2 regions of the Lactococcus cremoris subsp. cremoris KW2 genome follow, and region 1 is predicted to be linked to the other one. Evidence: riboswitches for the same ligand, from Rfam matches in the RefSeq annotation. Region 1 holds a riboswitch; the other holds the start of a gene.
What was found. A riboswitch is a leader RNA that binds a small molecule or an ion and turns the genes downstream of it on or off. The one in region 1 is predicted to bind FMN.

Region 1 (6,703 bases):
TATCTGGAGAAGCTGGTTTAACATTGACAGAGTTGTCATCACTGACAGAAATGTCTAAACAAGCTTGTCAGCAACAAATTGATTATTTGAAAGAAAAATATCATTCTGATAGAGAATCAGCTTTGACAATTATTGAAACGGCTGGAAAATATCGTATGGCCACAAAAGAAGACTTTTCAGAGATTCTTAAAAATTATGCGAAAACTCCACTTAACCAATCTTTGTCAAAATCTGCTCTTGAAGTTCTTTCAATAATTGCTTACAAACAACCATTAACGCGTATTGAGATTGATCAATTACGTGGAGTTAACTCGTCAGGTGTTCTATCTACGCTTCGTGCTTTTGATTTAGTTGAAAAAGTAGGGCAAGTTGAAGCACCGGGACGTCCTAGCCTTTATGCGACTACTGAATTTTTCCTAGATTATATTGGTATCAATAATTTAGAAGAATTACCTGAAATTGATGAGTCAAGATATGTGGCAGAACAACAAACCCTATTTAACGAAAGTGAAGAAAATGAGAATCAATAAATATTTGGCCCATGCAGGAGTGGCAAGCAGACGTAAAGCAGAAGAACTAATTTTGGCGGGAAAAGTGACAGTTAATAATGTCCCGATGACAAATTTAGGTTATCAAGTTTCAACTGGAGATGTCGTCGAAGTTAATGGAGTGGCAGTTTATAATGAAGAACCTGTTTATTATCTATTGAACAAACCAAGAGGTTATATTTCTTCTGTCAGTGATGATAAAGGACGTCAAACGGTGATGGATTTAATGCCTCAAGTTAAAGAACGTATCTATCCAGTAGGGCGTTTGGACTGGGATACTAGTGGCTTACTTTTACTCACTAACGATGGTGAATTCACAAATATGATGACTCACCCAAGTCACGGTGTTGATAAAGTTTATGTGGCTAAGGTTGAAGGACAAGCGAACAAAGAAAACTTGCGTCCCTTAACACTTGGAATGACGATTGAAGGTAAGAAAGTTAGCCCGGCTCGTTATGAAATTATCAAACAAGAAAAAACAAAAAACCATTCAATTGTTAGCTTGACGATTCATGAAGGTCAAAATCATCAAGTTAAGAAGATGTTTGCTGCTGCTGGACTTCCAGTACAAAAATTAAGTCGTATTCAATATGGAACACTTACATTGGATGGACTGCCTACAGGACAATTCCGTCGTTTGAGTAAAAAAGAAGTTTCTCAATTGATTAATGCTGCGCAAGGAAAATAGTTTAAATAAAATAAAGACAATTCTCTATAAAGAGTTGTTTTTTTATTTCTTAAATAAATCTTATTCTTGATATGCTAAGTATTTTTGTGCTATAATAAAAATATCTTCAGGGCACCGTGTAATTCGGGACCGGCGGTAAATAAGGCTTTGACCTTATGACTCCGCGATTCGCTACGGCGATTGAAGCAGTGAAACTCTGCTAGCGACAGTAAAGTCTGGATGGAAGAAGATGAACAATTTTTGCAGAGTAATCGACCTCGGTCGACTTACTGTTTTTAGCTAAACCAAAAATGTCTATCAACTTCCTCGAAATTTGAAGAATTATTTTCTCATATTTGGAGGTTTTTTTATGTCTAAAACACGTCGGATGGTATTAATTGCCATGCTTGCTGCATTATCAACAATTTTATTGTTGCCAATTTTGCAGTTTCCGTTATTGCCTGGAATTGATTTTATGAAAGTGGAACTTTCAATCATTCCTGTACTTATAGGAGTCTTTACTTTAGGATTGGGTGATGGATTTATTATCCTCTTTATTCGCTCTGTCTTATGGTATCTTCTATTTAATCAAGGCCCATCAACATGGATTGGAGTTCCAATGAACTTTGTTGCTCTAGGAATTTTCATGGCCATCGTTTGGTTCTTTACAAAGAAGAAGTTTTCAATTAAAAATTATACAGTTGGGATTGTCTTGGCGACTATTGCTTCAGTCCTTGTAATGATGGTATTGAATGTTTTCTATGCTCTACCATTATATCGTCTGGCTGCAGGATTTGATGTTGACAAAATTTTTGCTGGAGCAACACATCTCTTTAACATGGGTTCGCTATCAGTTACTTTAAATCCAACTTACCTCTTAACAGTTGTTTTACCTTTCAATGCCTTGCAATATATCATTTTTGCCCTTGTTTTCGGCTTGATTGTTACTGTATTCAAAAAAAATAAAGTAGTAAAATTTTACAATGCTTAATTCAAAAGATTAGGCAAATAATTCTAAATAAAAATACGGTGGGACTTTCCTACCGTATTTTTTTATTTTATAGCTTAATGATTCAATATGTATAATTAAAAATACTTGAAAAATTTCCTAAAGAAACATTTCTATTCTGTTACATTAAATGTATTTAAGGATATTTTTTATCAAAAAAGTAGTTGCTTAATTCAAACTAAAGCGCTATACTATGGGTGAAATATTCTTTTATTGGAAAATAATGAATTAATGGAAAAATTACATATGTATTTCTTTGATTATTTTAATTATTAAAAATGAGGTGTTTTATGAACATATATACTTCGCATCAAAAACTTTTAAAAAACGGGCTCTTATTTGGAGCGCTTTTGCTTGGATTAGCTTTCTCGGTTAAAGAGGCAACACCAGTAAAAGCTGTCACAGCAAACTTTAATGGTCCAGTTTATCGCCTTTACAATCCAAATTCAGGCGAGCATGTCTATACAATGGGACTTACCGAGAAAAATAATCTTGTCCATTTGGGTTGGGGTTATGAAGGAGTATTGGCTGACTCCTACTACAACTATCCTGGGATAAATTATATAAAAATTCCAGTATACCGCCTCTATAATTCTCAAAGTGGACAGCACCTCTATACAAAAAATACTTATGAAGTGTCTTCTTTAAGAACTAAAGGATGGTCAAATGAAGGAATTGTATTTTATGATTCATCAAATTGTCCTCCTGGAAGCATTTTGACAGTTTATAGGAGATATAACCCTAATAATGGACAGCACTTTTTCACAAATAATTTTAGCGAAGCGGCCTACTTAGATAGTATTGGTTGGCAGAACGAAGGAATTGCTTTTGAATTTAATTTGCCTAGTCATTGGGATGGGCCAGTAAGTCCAGCTTAATATAGAAATAATATAAACAATAAGGAGGTGTTTGTTATGAACACACATAGAACGCATCAAAAACTTTTAAAAAACGGGCTCTTATTTGGAGCGCTTTTGCTTGGATTAGCTTTCTCGTTAAAAGAGGCGACACCAGCAAAAGCTGTTACGGCAAACTTCAATGGACCAGTTTATCGCCTTTACAATCCAAATTCAGGCGAGCATGTCTATACAATGGGACTAGCTGAGAAAAATAACCTTGTCCATCTAGGTTGGGGCTATGAAGGAACCATTGGAACTTCCTACTACACAATGCCTGGTCAAACATATGGTAAGGTCCCTGTTTATCGTCTATACAGTAAAAATAGTGGGGAACATCTTTATACTATAAATACCAATGAAGTAAATCAGCTTAAAAATTATGGTTGGGTCAATGAGGGGATTGTTTTCTACGATGCTACTATATTGCCTTGGAATCAAGAAACAACAGTTGAAAGACTTTATAATCCAAATAGCGGTCAGCATTTTTACACCAGTAGTAGAGATGAAGCGACCTTTTTAGTAAAATTAGGTTGGCACGATGAAGGGGAGGCATTTTCATTTACATCGCCTGAACCTCCTCAAACTGGTCCAGCTACAGCAGTTTAAGATGATGGAGGAAACGAATAATGAAAAATAAAAAACTTTATATCACACTTGCTTCAACTTTGCTTTTAATTTCTTCTAGTGCTTTTGCGGATACGGTGCCGTTTATTCCATCTGGTGGGGCTACGGCAGGTAACGTCTACCAACCAGACCAACGCAAACTGATTTCAACTGCTAATCAATTCCCATATAACACAATAGTTTACATCCAAACTGTTGGGGGAGATGGGAGATTATACAGAGGCAGTGGAGTTATCATTGCACCTAATGAGGTATTAACCGCAGGACACATGGTGTACAACGCGTCAGAAGGTGGCCATATTAAATCCGCAACTGTTTATCAAGCTTATGCAAATGGAAATTATAATCCCAATACGGCGATAGCAGTAACAAGTGAAGTTGCTAATCCAGACTGGCTGGCAAAAGATAAGTCTGGAACGACGAATTATCCTCTAGGCGCCGATGATTTAGGAATTCTTAATCTTTCTAAAAACATAGGGTTATCTACGGGTTGGATGGGAATGACTTCAAGCCTTTTAAAAAATCAAGCTATTTCTTTAGTAGGTTTCCCAGGAGATCTCTCTAAGCAAATGTGGGGAATGTCAGGAAATGTTTCTCAAATAAGTAACCCACTGTTTAGTTACTCTAATATTAGTATGTATCCTGGTCAAAGTGGAAGCCCTGTTTTTAATACAAGTAAAAATATTGTTGGTATTAATGTTGCAGAAGCGAGTTATCTGAACCCAAATCCAAATGGAGATAACAACAAAGTTCCTTCCTCCCTCGCTTCGCAATATCCCAACTACGGTGTTCAACTCACTGCAAGTAATATCAATTGGATTCAAAATAATGTACCAGCACTAAAATCAACAGCATTATATCGTGTTTATAACCCAAACAATGGCGAACATCTCTATACAAAAAGTTTGTATGAAACGACGACTTTATCAAAAACAGGCTGGAATTACGAGGGTGTCAATTCGCAACAGCCTGCCACAGGTAATGCAGTTTACCGACTTTATAACCCTAATTCAGGGGAACATTTTTATACGACATCTTCCTTTGAGCGTGATTCACTAGTCAAAGCAGGTTGGCGTTTTGAACAAATCGCTTTTTATTCGGACACAGCAAAACACACGCCAATTTATCGGCTTTTTAATCCTAATGCCAAAGGTAAACAAATCAGTCATTTTTATACATCAAGTAGCGCAGAACGAGATTCACTTGTGAAGATCGGTTGGAGATATGAGAAAATTAGTTGGTATGGACTTTAGATATTAATTATAAAGGATTTTGTGCCTACAAAACCCTTTTTATTTCCCAAAAAAACTAACCAAATAAGCTGTTTTAATCGCTTTCTTTATGGTATACTAATATTTAGAATATTATATAATAAATTGGAATAAACTGTATGAAAATTTTTAAAGATTTGTGGTGGTTTTTTAAGGCAGAGAGAAAAGGTTATGGCGTTGGTCTATTGGCCCTTTTTATTGTCTCTTTGACACACTTGATTCCACCTTTAATTATTGGAAAAATCATTGACCATATTGTTAAGCGAAACTTGACTTTATCTTTAATTCTGAGTTTTTCTGGTATTTTACTGTTGACGGCTTTTGTTGAATATGGCTTTCGTTTTCTTTGGTCAACAAATATTTGGGGAGAAGCTTTTAAACTAGAAAAAATTATCCGTAGTCGTCTTTTTAGACATTTCTTGCGGATGGACACCCTTTTTTATCAAAGAAATCGAACGGGCGATTTGATGGCCCATGCGACGAATGACTTGCAAGCGATACAGAGTGTTGCTGGACTTGGAGTTTTGACTTGGGCGGATTCTTTAATGACGGGTGGGATGACAATCATCGCCATGCTTTTATTTATCGACTGGCGTTTGACGATTATTGCTGTCCTCCCTTTACCTTTGTTAGCGTTAGTATCTAAAATTTTGGGAGACAAAATTCATGTGAGTTTTGAACATGCTCAAGAAACATTTTCGGAAATGAATGATAAAGTCCAAGAATCAATCACAGGAATGAAAGCAATCAAATCTTTTGGCGAAGAAGAACAAGATATGGCTGATTTTCAAGATAAATTGGATAATATTGATAAAGCCTTTGTTCGGGTCAATTGGATTGATTCAATGTATGACCCTCTAATTACTCTGATTGTCGGATTATCTTACACTCTGACAATTCTTTTAGGGGGATATTATGTTGTTCATCATGTCTTAACCCTTGGTCAACTGGTTGCTTTTGTGACTTATATTGGAAATTTAGTTTGGCCGATGTTTGCAATTGGTGTCCTCTTTAATGTTATTGAACGTGGACGAGCTTCCTATAGTCGAGTAGATAAATTATTAGCTCAAAAAGCAGAATCTAAGATTTCTGAGGGAACTTTAAAAATGCCTAAAGAAGGTGATTTATCTTTTGATATTGAAAGTTTTACTTATCCGAATGAAAATGAAGGACGAAATCTGGAGAAAGTTCAATTTAATTTAAAAGAAGGTCAAGTTTTAGGTTTGGTTGGGCGGACTGGTGCAGGTAAATCAACAATCATTAAACTTTTAATGCGGGAGTTTGACCATTACAAAGGACAAATTACCTTTGCTGATCAGGATATAATGAATTATCAGTTAGATGAGTATTTGCCAGCAATTGGTTATGTTCCACAAGAACATTTTCTATTTTCGATGTCTGTCAGGGACAATATTCGATTTGCCAAGATTTCAGCGAGTCAAGAAGAAGTTGAAATTGCAGCCAAAACAGCTGGAATTCATGAAGACATTATTACTTTTCCTGAAGGATATGACACTTTGGTCGGTGAGCGTGGTGTTTCGCTTTCTGGTGGACAAAAACAAAGATTATCTATTGCGAGGGCACTGCTTATTCAGCCTAAATTATTGATTTTAGATGATGCATTATCAGCGGTTGACGCCAAGACCGAACAGTTGATTTTGTCAAACTTGAAGGCTCTGCGTCAT
Region 2 (6,703 bases), 280 kb from region 1:
ATGATACTTTAGCAGAAAGTAAAAAACTTCTGACCATGTCCTCTTATGCTTTGGAAAATTTCAAAGATTTACTGGAAATGAATGATTTACGTTCGCACGATGCCCTTAATGACTGTCTAATTACAGCTAAACTCTATCAATATTTACAAAAAATTGAAGAAGTTGAGCGGTCAGTAGAATCAGAAGTTGCTGACGAACTTGGTCAGTTAGATTTATTTGGTGACAGTTCTGATGAAATTACTGACAGCATTCGTCGAAAGTTAAACTTACCCATTACCAAGGCTTTGGTCTACTATCAGCAAAATTTAGAACGAAAATGGGAACGGTTTGAAGTTCTAGGAATTTCGGTTGAACGAGAATATTCTACAGGTTCAAGTCTAAAAATTCGTTTACATAATTCAGAAAAAGTGAAAATTCATTCTGATTTTCTAAAAGAAATGCAAAAAGCCAATTTCGTCACGATTATGGAGGAAGAGAAATGACAGCAATTTGGAAATTAAAAAAATTTAATCAATTAACAACAGACGAGATGTATCAACTTTTGAGTTTGCGTACGGCTGTCTTTGTTGTGGAGCAAAATTGTCCTTACCAAGAACTTGATGGTAAAGACCAAGTGGCGCAACATCTTTGGCTAGAAAATGACAAAGGAGAATTGATGGCTCTTTGTCGTCTTCTTCCACAAGGGATTTCATTTAATGAAGCCTCGATTGGTCGGGTCCTTGTTAATCCTGAATTTCGTGGACAAAATCTCGGACGGAGTCTTATTGATAAGGCTTTGGAAGTTCTCAAAGAAAATGGGGAAGCAGCAGTAACTATCGAGGCCCAATATTATTTACGAGATTTTTATGCTTCATTTGGCTTTGTTGAAAATTCAGAACCCTTTTATGAAGACGATATTAAACATGTAAACATGATATTGAACTTCTAACGTAAATCTTTTGCTGACAGCTTTGTCTAAAAATGCCGTTTGTGTTTTTTGCACCTTACGGGTTTTTTACTGTTTTCGTCAGTAATTTTTTTGCTTAAAATCAATCTGTCAGTAGCTTTAAAAATGATAAACACTTTCCTTTCTTTTGCCCAATAAATAATGTGTCAGTTTTTTTCGTTTTAATTTTGTGGTAGAATAGGAAAAGTGATTTTATATTATAGTCTGATAGACTAGAAGAACTGTCAGTAAAAATCATTCTTATTATAAGTTAATAAAAAAATTAGTATAAAAATTAAAGAAATTTTCTAAAAAGAAAGTTGAAATATGTCAAACATTCAAACCTTACCATTAGAAGATATAATGGGCGACCGATTTGGTCGATATTCAAAATATATCATTCAGGAGCGGGCGCTACCCGACATCCGTGATGGTTTAAAACCCGTACAGCGTCGAATTCTTTATTCGATGAACAAAGACGGAAATACCTTTGATAAGTCCTACCGTAAGTCAGCCAAATCGGTCGGGAACGTCATGGGTAATTTTCACCCACACGGTGATAGCTCAATTTATGAAGCAATGATTCGGATGAGTCAAGACTGGAAAATGGGCGAACCTTTAATTGAAATGCACGGGAATAACGGTTCAATGGATGGTGATCCACCTGCCGCAATGCGTTATACAGAAGCTCGTCTCTCAGAAATTTCTGGTTACCTTTTATCAGATATTGAGAAAGATACCGTAAGTCAGGCTTGGAACTTTGATGATACAGAGAAAGAACCAACCGTTTTACCAGCTGCTTTTCCAAATCTTTTAGTCAATGGTTCAACCGGGATATCAGCCGGTTATGCCACGGATATTCCTCCTCATAATCTTGGCGAAGTGATTGATGCCACCATTCACATGATTGACCACCCTAAAGTCGATGTTGACAAAATCATGGAATTTTTACCTGGACCCGATTTTCCTACTGGCGGAATCATTCAAGGGAAAGGCGAGATTAGAAAAGCTTATGAAAAAGGTAAAGGCCGCATTGTTGTTCGTTCAAAAGTTGATATTGAACCAATGAAAGGTGGGCGTGAGCAACTTATCGTCACTGAAATTCCATTTGAATTAAATAAAGCAAATTTGGTCAAGAAAATTGATGATGTCCGTGTCAATGCAAAAGTGCCAGGTATTGCTGAAGTCCGTGATGAATCTGACCGCGAAGGATTGCGGATTGCAATTGAATTGAAAAAAGAAGCCGATAGTCAACTTGTTTTAAATTACTTGTTTAAAAATACTGATTTACAAGTGAATTATAATTTTAACATGGTTGCTATTGACAACATGACACCTGTCCAAACCGGCGTTTTGCAAATGCTACGTTCTTACGTAAAACATCGGGAAGATGTCATCATCAAACGCTCGCAATTTGACCTAAATAAAGCGGAAAAAAGACTTCACTTAGTTGAAGGATTGATTCGCATGGTTTCCATTTTAGATGAAGTGGTGGCAACGATTCGTGCTTCTGAAAATAAAGCAGACGCTAAAGAAAATATTAAAGTTTCATTTGGATTTACTGAAGAACAAGCCGAAGCTATTGTTACTTTACAACTTTATCGTTTGACAAATACCGACATTGTCACTTTGCAAAATGAACAAGCAGAGTTAGAACAAAAAATTCTTGAACTTAAAGCAATTATTAATGACGAACGGACACTCTTTAATTTAATGAAGCGCGAACTGCGTGAAGTGAAGAAAAAATTTGCCAGACCACGCCGTAGTGAACTTCAAGATGAAGTGCAAACCATTGAGATAGAAGCTAGTGAATTGATTGTCGCTGAAGATACTGTCGTTTCAGTAACTCGTTCAGGTTATATCAAACGAACATCACCTCGGTCATTTGCTTCATCAGCACTTGAAGAAATCGGGAAACGTGATGATGACGAGTTGCTTTACTATGCTAATGCTAAAACAACACAGCATCTCTTGATTTTCACAAATCTTGGTAATGTGATTTACCGTCCAATTCATGAACTTTCTGACGTTCGCTGGAAGGATATTGGAGAACATTTGTCACAAAGTCTTTCTAATTTTTCATCTGATGAAAAAGTAATTTATGTTCAAATTGTTGATGCATTTGCAGGTGAAAATCTAGTCGTGGTTACACGAAATGGACAAATTAAACAAATTGAACGTGAAAGTTTTTCACCATGGCGAACTTACCGCTCGAAATCAACTCCTTATGCTAAACTCAAAGGAAATGATGATGAAGTTGTGCTCATTAGTCCTGTTCAATTTACTGACCTCATGCTTATTTCTGAAAATGGCTATGCCCTCCGCTTTAATCTTGATGATGTCCCAGTCTTGGGTGCTAGAGCAGCAGGTGTGAAGGCAATGAATCTTAAAAATGATGATAAGATAAAAGCAGCTTTCTTTGTCAACTCAAATAGTTGGTATCTGTTGACTCAACGGGCATTTATCAAACGAGTTAAAACAGAGGATATTCCAGCCACATCACGAGCAAATCGAGGTCTTCAAGTTTTAAGAACATTGAAGACAAATAACCATACCGTATTTGCGGCTGGTTTAATCAATTCAACTGCTGATTTATCAGCATTGACCGAAGAATTAGATTTGTTCAGTCAAGCTAAAGCACCAGCGACAAAAGAAACTGATGAACAAGTATTAGAAGTTATCAGTGAGACTGGCAAGAAATATGATATTAATTTGTGCGATTTATCATTATCAGATCGAACAAGCAATGGACATCCAATTGCTGATGATCTTGAAAAAATTGCAAGCGTAAAAATAAAATAAAAAAATCAGCTTTTGCTGATTTTTTTTATTGTCTTCGACCAATAATATAACGAAAGAGGGCAGCATATAGTAGCCAAAGAATGATACAGGCGCCAATAATCCAGACCCAAGCATCTTTTTGATGAGTGAGCGGAAGCGGAACATTCATTCCAAAAAAACCAGTAATGACGGCCAAACCAGCTAAAAGAACTGATACGATAGTTAAGGTCGTCATATTATCATTTAGATTATTATTAAGGACATTATTATAAGTTCCGGCCAACTGTTCAAGAATTTGTGCATTGAGCTGAGTCATACTTGCAAGCTGTTGGGCTTCGATTATCGCATCTTCAAGCTGTTCTTTTTCAGTTTCATTGAACTGTCTGTAAATACTTTTAGTTTTAAGCTGCTCAAGTAGTAAAGTATTTTGATTGGCACTAGACACAATGTAGAGCATTCCTGTTTCAATATCAGAAAGTGCGAGCAAATTTTTCTTGGTTGTTTTTTCACGCAATTTTTGATTAATTTCTTCTTTAGACTTATCAATTTTTTCCAAATAAGGAAAGAAAGCCTCGGAAATTAAAAATAAACTGATAAAAAGAAGTTGATAGACCGTTTGTGGCCTATTTTGTAAGCAATAACTTTTTATTTGATTAATTAAGTATTCATTTTCTGGATGATAGAGTGTAATTAATCGATTTTTTTGAGCTACAAAGGTAACGGGAACTGTCTTGTAATGAGCTTCTGACTTGAGTAAATCTAAACTATTAAAAATAAGCACAAAGTCTTGACTGTCAGGAATAAATTCTGTATGGGGACGTTCGTTTTTATCTTCGGCATATTGAAGTGTTTCTAGGTCAATGCCATAAGTAGCAAGCTCAGAAGTATTTCTAAGGTCCTCAACATTAAAAGAAAGCCAAGTGAGCTGATCATTTATTTTTATTTCTTGCATGATATTATCCTATTGTTCTAATAGAGCCATTTTAGCAAAATTGTAATTTTTGAGCAAATATATAAATATAATATTATTTGATAAATAAAAATATCATTAGACTTTTGATAGGACCTTCAAAATAATTATTTTAAAGAATACGTTTTTATATCTTGACAATCTTTAAAATTAAATGCTATACTTTAGCTACAATTTAATAAATCTTCAGGGCAGGGTGAAATTCCCTACCGGCGGTATAGCCCGCGAGCTGCTAGCAGCATGATTCGGTGAAACTCCGAGGCCGACAGTATAGTCTGGATGAAAGAAGATAAAAACCCATAATACTCATGATAGTATTATGTCTATTTAGCCTTAAACTCTGGAGTGAATCTATCTAATTCACTCCATTTTTGGTTTTTTTGAGCTGTTTTTTTGCTTGAATAAAATAGAAAATTATCCTAAGCCCTTGAAATATTATTTTGGGGCTTATTTTTTTTAGAAAGGATAAATGGATGGAAAATGATGAGCATTTTATGAATTTAGCAATCCTACTGGCTCGAAAAGGAGGGGGAAGCGTTAATCCAAATCCTCAAGTAGGAGCGATTATTGTCAATGATGGTCGAATTATTGGTCAAGGTTATCATGAGAAATATGGAGAAGCACATGCGGAAATCAATGCATTTAAATCTTGTATTGAATCACCGGAGGGGTCAACCATTTATGTGACCTTAGAACCTTGTGCCCACCAAGGCAAGCAACCGCCTTGTTTTGAAGCAATCATCAAAAATAAAGTGAAGCGTGTAGTCATTGGGAGTCTAGACCCCAATCCTTTAGTAGCTGGTAAGGGAATTGAAGCAATGAAAAAAGCTGGAATTGATGTTTCATTAAAAGTTCTAGAAAAAGAGTGCAAAGACTTAAATAAGATTTTTTTTCATTACGTCACTCAAAGAACCCCCTACGTCATGATGAAGTATGCGATGACTCTTGATGGAAAAATTGCGACTTATAAAGGTCAATCCAAATGGATTACAGGTGAAAAAGCAAGACAAAAGGTACATGAAGACCGTTCACGTTTCATGGCAATCATGATTGGTGTTGAAACACTTCTGAAAGATGACCCACAATTAACTGCCAGAATAAAAAATGGGATAAATCCAATTAGAATTATTTGTGATACTCAACTTCGAACCCCTCTTACGTCTAAGATTGTTTCTACTGCATTTGAAATTCCAACAATCATTGCTACCTCAAATGAAAACATTCAAAAACATCAAGCTTTTATTGAAGCCGGTTGCGAGATTTTACTAGTTTCTTCCATATCTGAACATTTGGATTTGAAAGATTTAATCACTAAGTTAGGAGAAAGAGAAATTGATAGTCTTATTTTAGAAGGGGGAGCAAGACTCAACGCCTCAGCATTAAAAGCAGGAATTGTTCAAAAAGTTCAAGCCTATATTGCCCCTAAAATATTTGGTGGGAAAGAAGCTCGAAGTCCTGTTGAAGGACAAGGAGTAGAGCATCCCAATCAAGCCTATTTACTAGACCGACCTCAAGTGGTCTATTTAGGAGAAGATATATTATTAGAAAGTGAGCTCATTTAATGTTTACAGGAATTATTGAGGAAATAGGAGAAGTAACTCAAATTCAAAAGAGAGATAAGTCGTCTAAATTAAGTATTCGAGCTTCCAACATCTTCGAAGATTTAAAACTTGGGGATTCTATCTCAACAAATGGTCTCTGTTTGACTGTTTCCGCATTTAATCATAAAGAATTTACAGCAGATGTTATGCCAGAGAGTTTCAAGCGTTCAAATTTAGGAGAATTAACAGTAGGAAGTAAAGTTAATTTAGAGCGAGCAGTGGCTCTAAATGGTCGATTTGGCGGACATATTGTTTCAGGGCATATTGATGGTACAGGAAAGATTTTATCAATCAAGAAGGAAGAAAATGCGGTTTGGTTTGAATTTCAAACAACTGTAGACTTAATGAAATATGTTGTTGAAAAAGGCTCTATTACGATTGATGGCATCAGTCTTACGGTGGCTCATGTGACTTCAAAATCTTTTA

Region 2: it holds a riboswitch for FMN, as region 1 does, so the genes downstream of both, ribD (bifunctional diaminohydroxyphosphoribosylaminopyrimidine deaminase/5-amino-6-(5-phosphoribosylamino)uracil reductase RibD) here and KW2_RS06150 (ECF transporter S component) in region 1, are expected to answer to the same signal.

The regions. Positions count from the first base shown of each region.
Region 1 covers NC_022369.1:1,287,971-1,294,673, reverse strand. Annotated here, with positions in the region: gene scpB (SMC-Scp complex subunit ScpB) at 1-530, shown strand, start outside; gene KW2_RS06155 (pseudouridine synthase) at 517-1,236, shown strand; FMN riboswitch at 1,335-1,471, shown strand; gene KW2_RS06150 (ECF transporter S component) at 1,586-2,206, shown strand; gene KW2_RS06145 (hypothetical protein) at 2,515-3,102, shown strand; gene KW2_RS06140 (hypothetical protein) at 3,139-3,729, shown strand; gene KW2_RS06135 (trypsin-like peptidase domain-containing protein) at 3,750-5,000, shown strand; gene KW2_RS06130 (ABC transporter ATP-binding protein) at 5,138-6,703, shown strand, end outside.
Region 2 covers NC_022369.1:1,008,096-1,014,798, forward strand. Annotated here, with positions in the region: gene KW2_RS04880 (3'-5' exonuclease) at 1-482, shown strand, start outside; gene KW2_RS04885 (GNAT family N-acetyltransferase) at 479-928, shown strand; gene parC (DNA topoisomerase IV subunit A) at 1,253-3,727, shown strand; gene KW2_RS04895 (magnesium transporter CorA family protein) at 3,753-4,658, opposite strand; FMN riboswitch at 4,855-4,971, shown strand; gene ribD (bifunctional diaminohydroxyphosphoribosylaminopyrimidine deaminase/5-amino-6-(5-phosphoribosylamino)uracil reductase RibD) at 5,150-6,238, shown strand; gene ribE (riboflavin synthase) at 6,238-6,703, shown strand, end outside.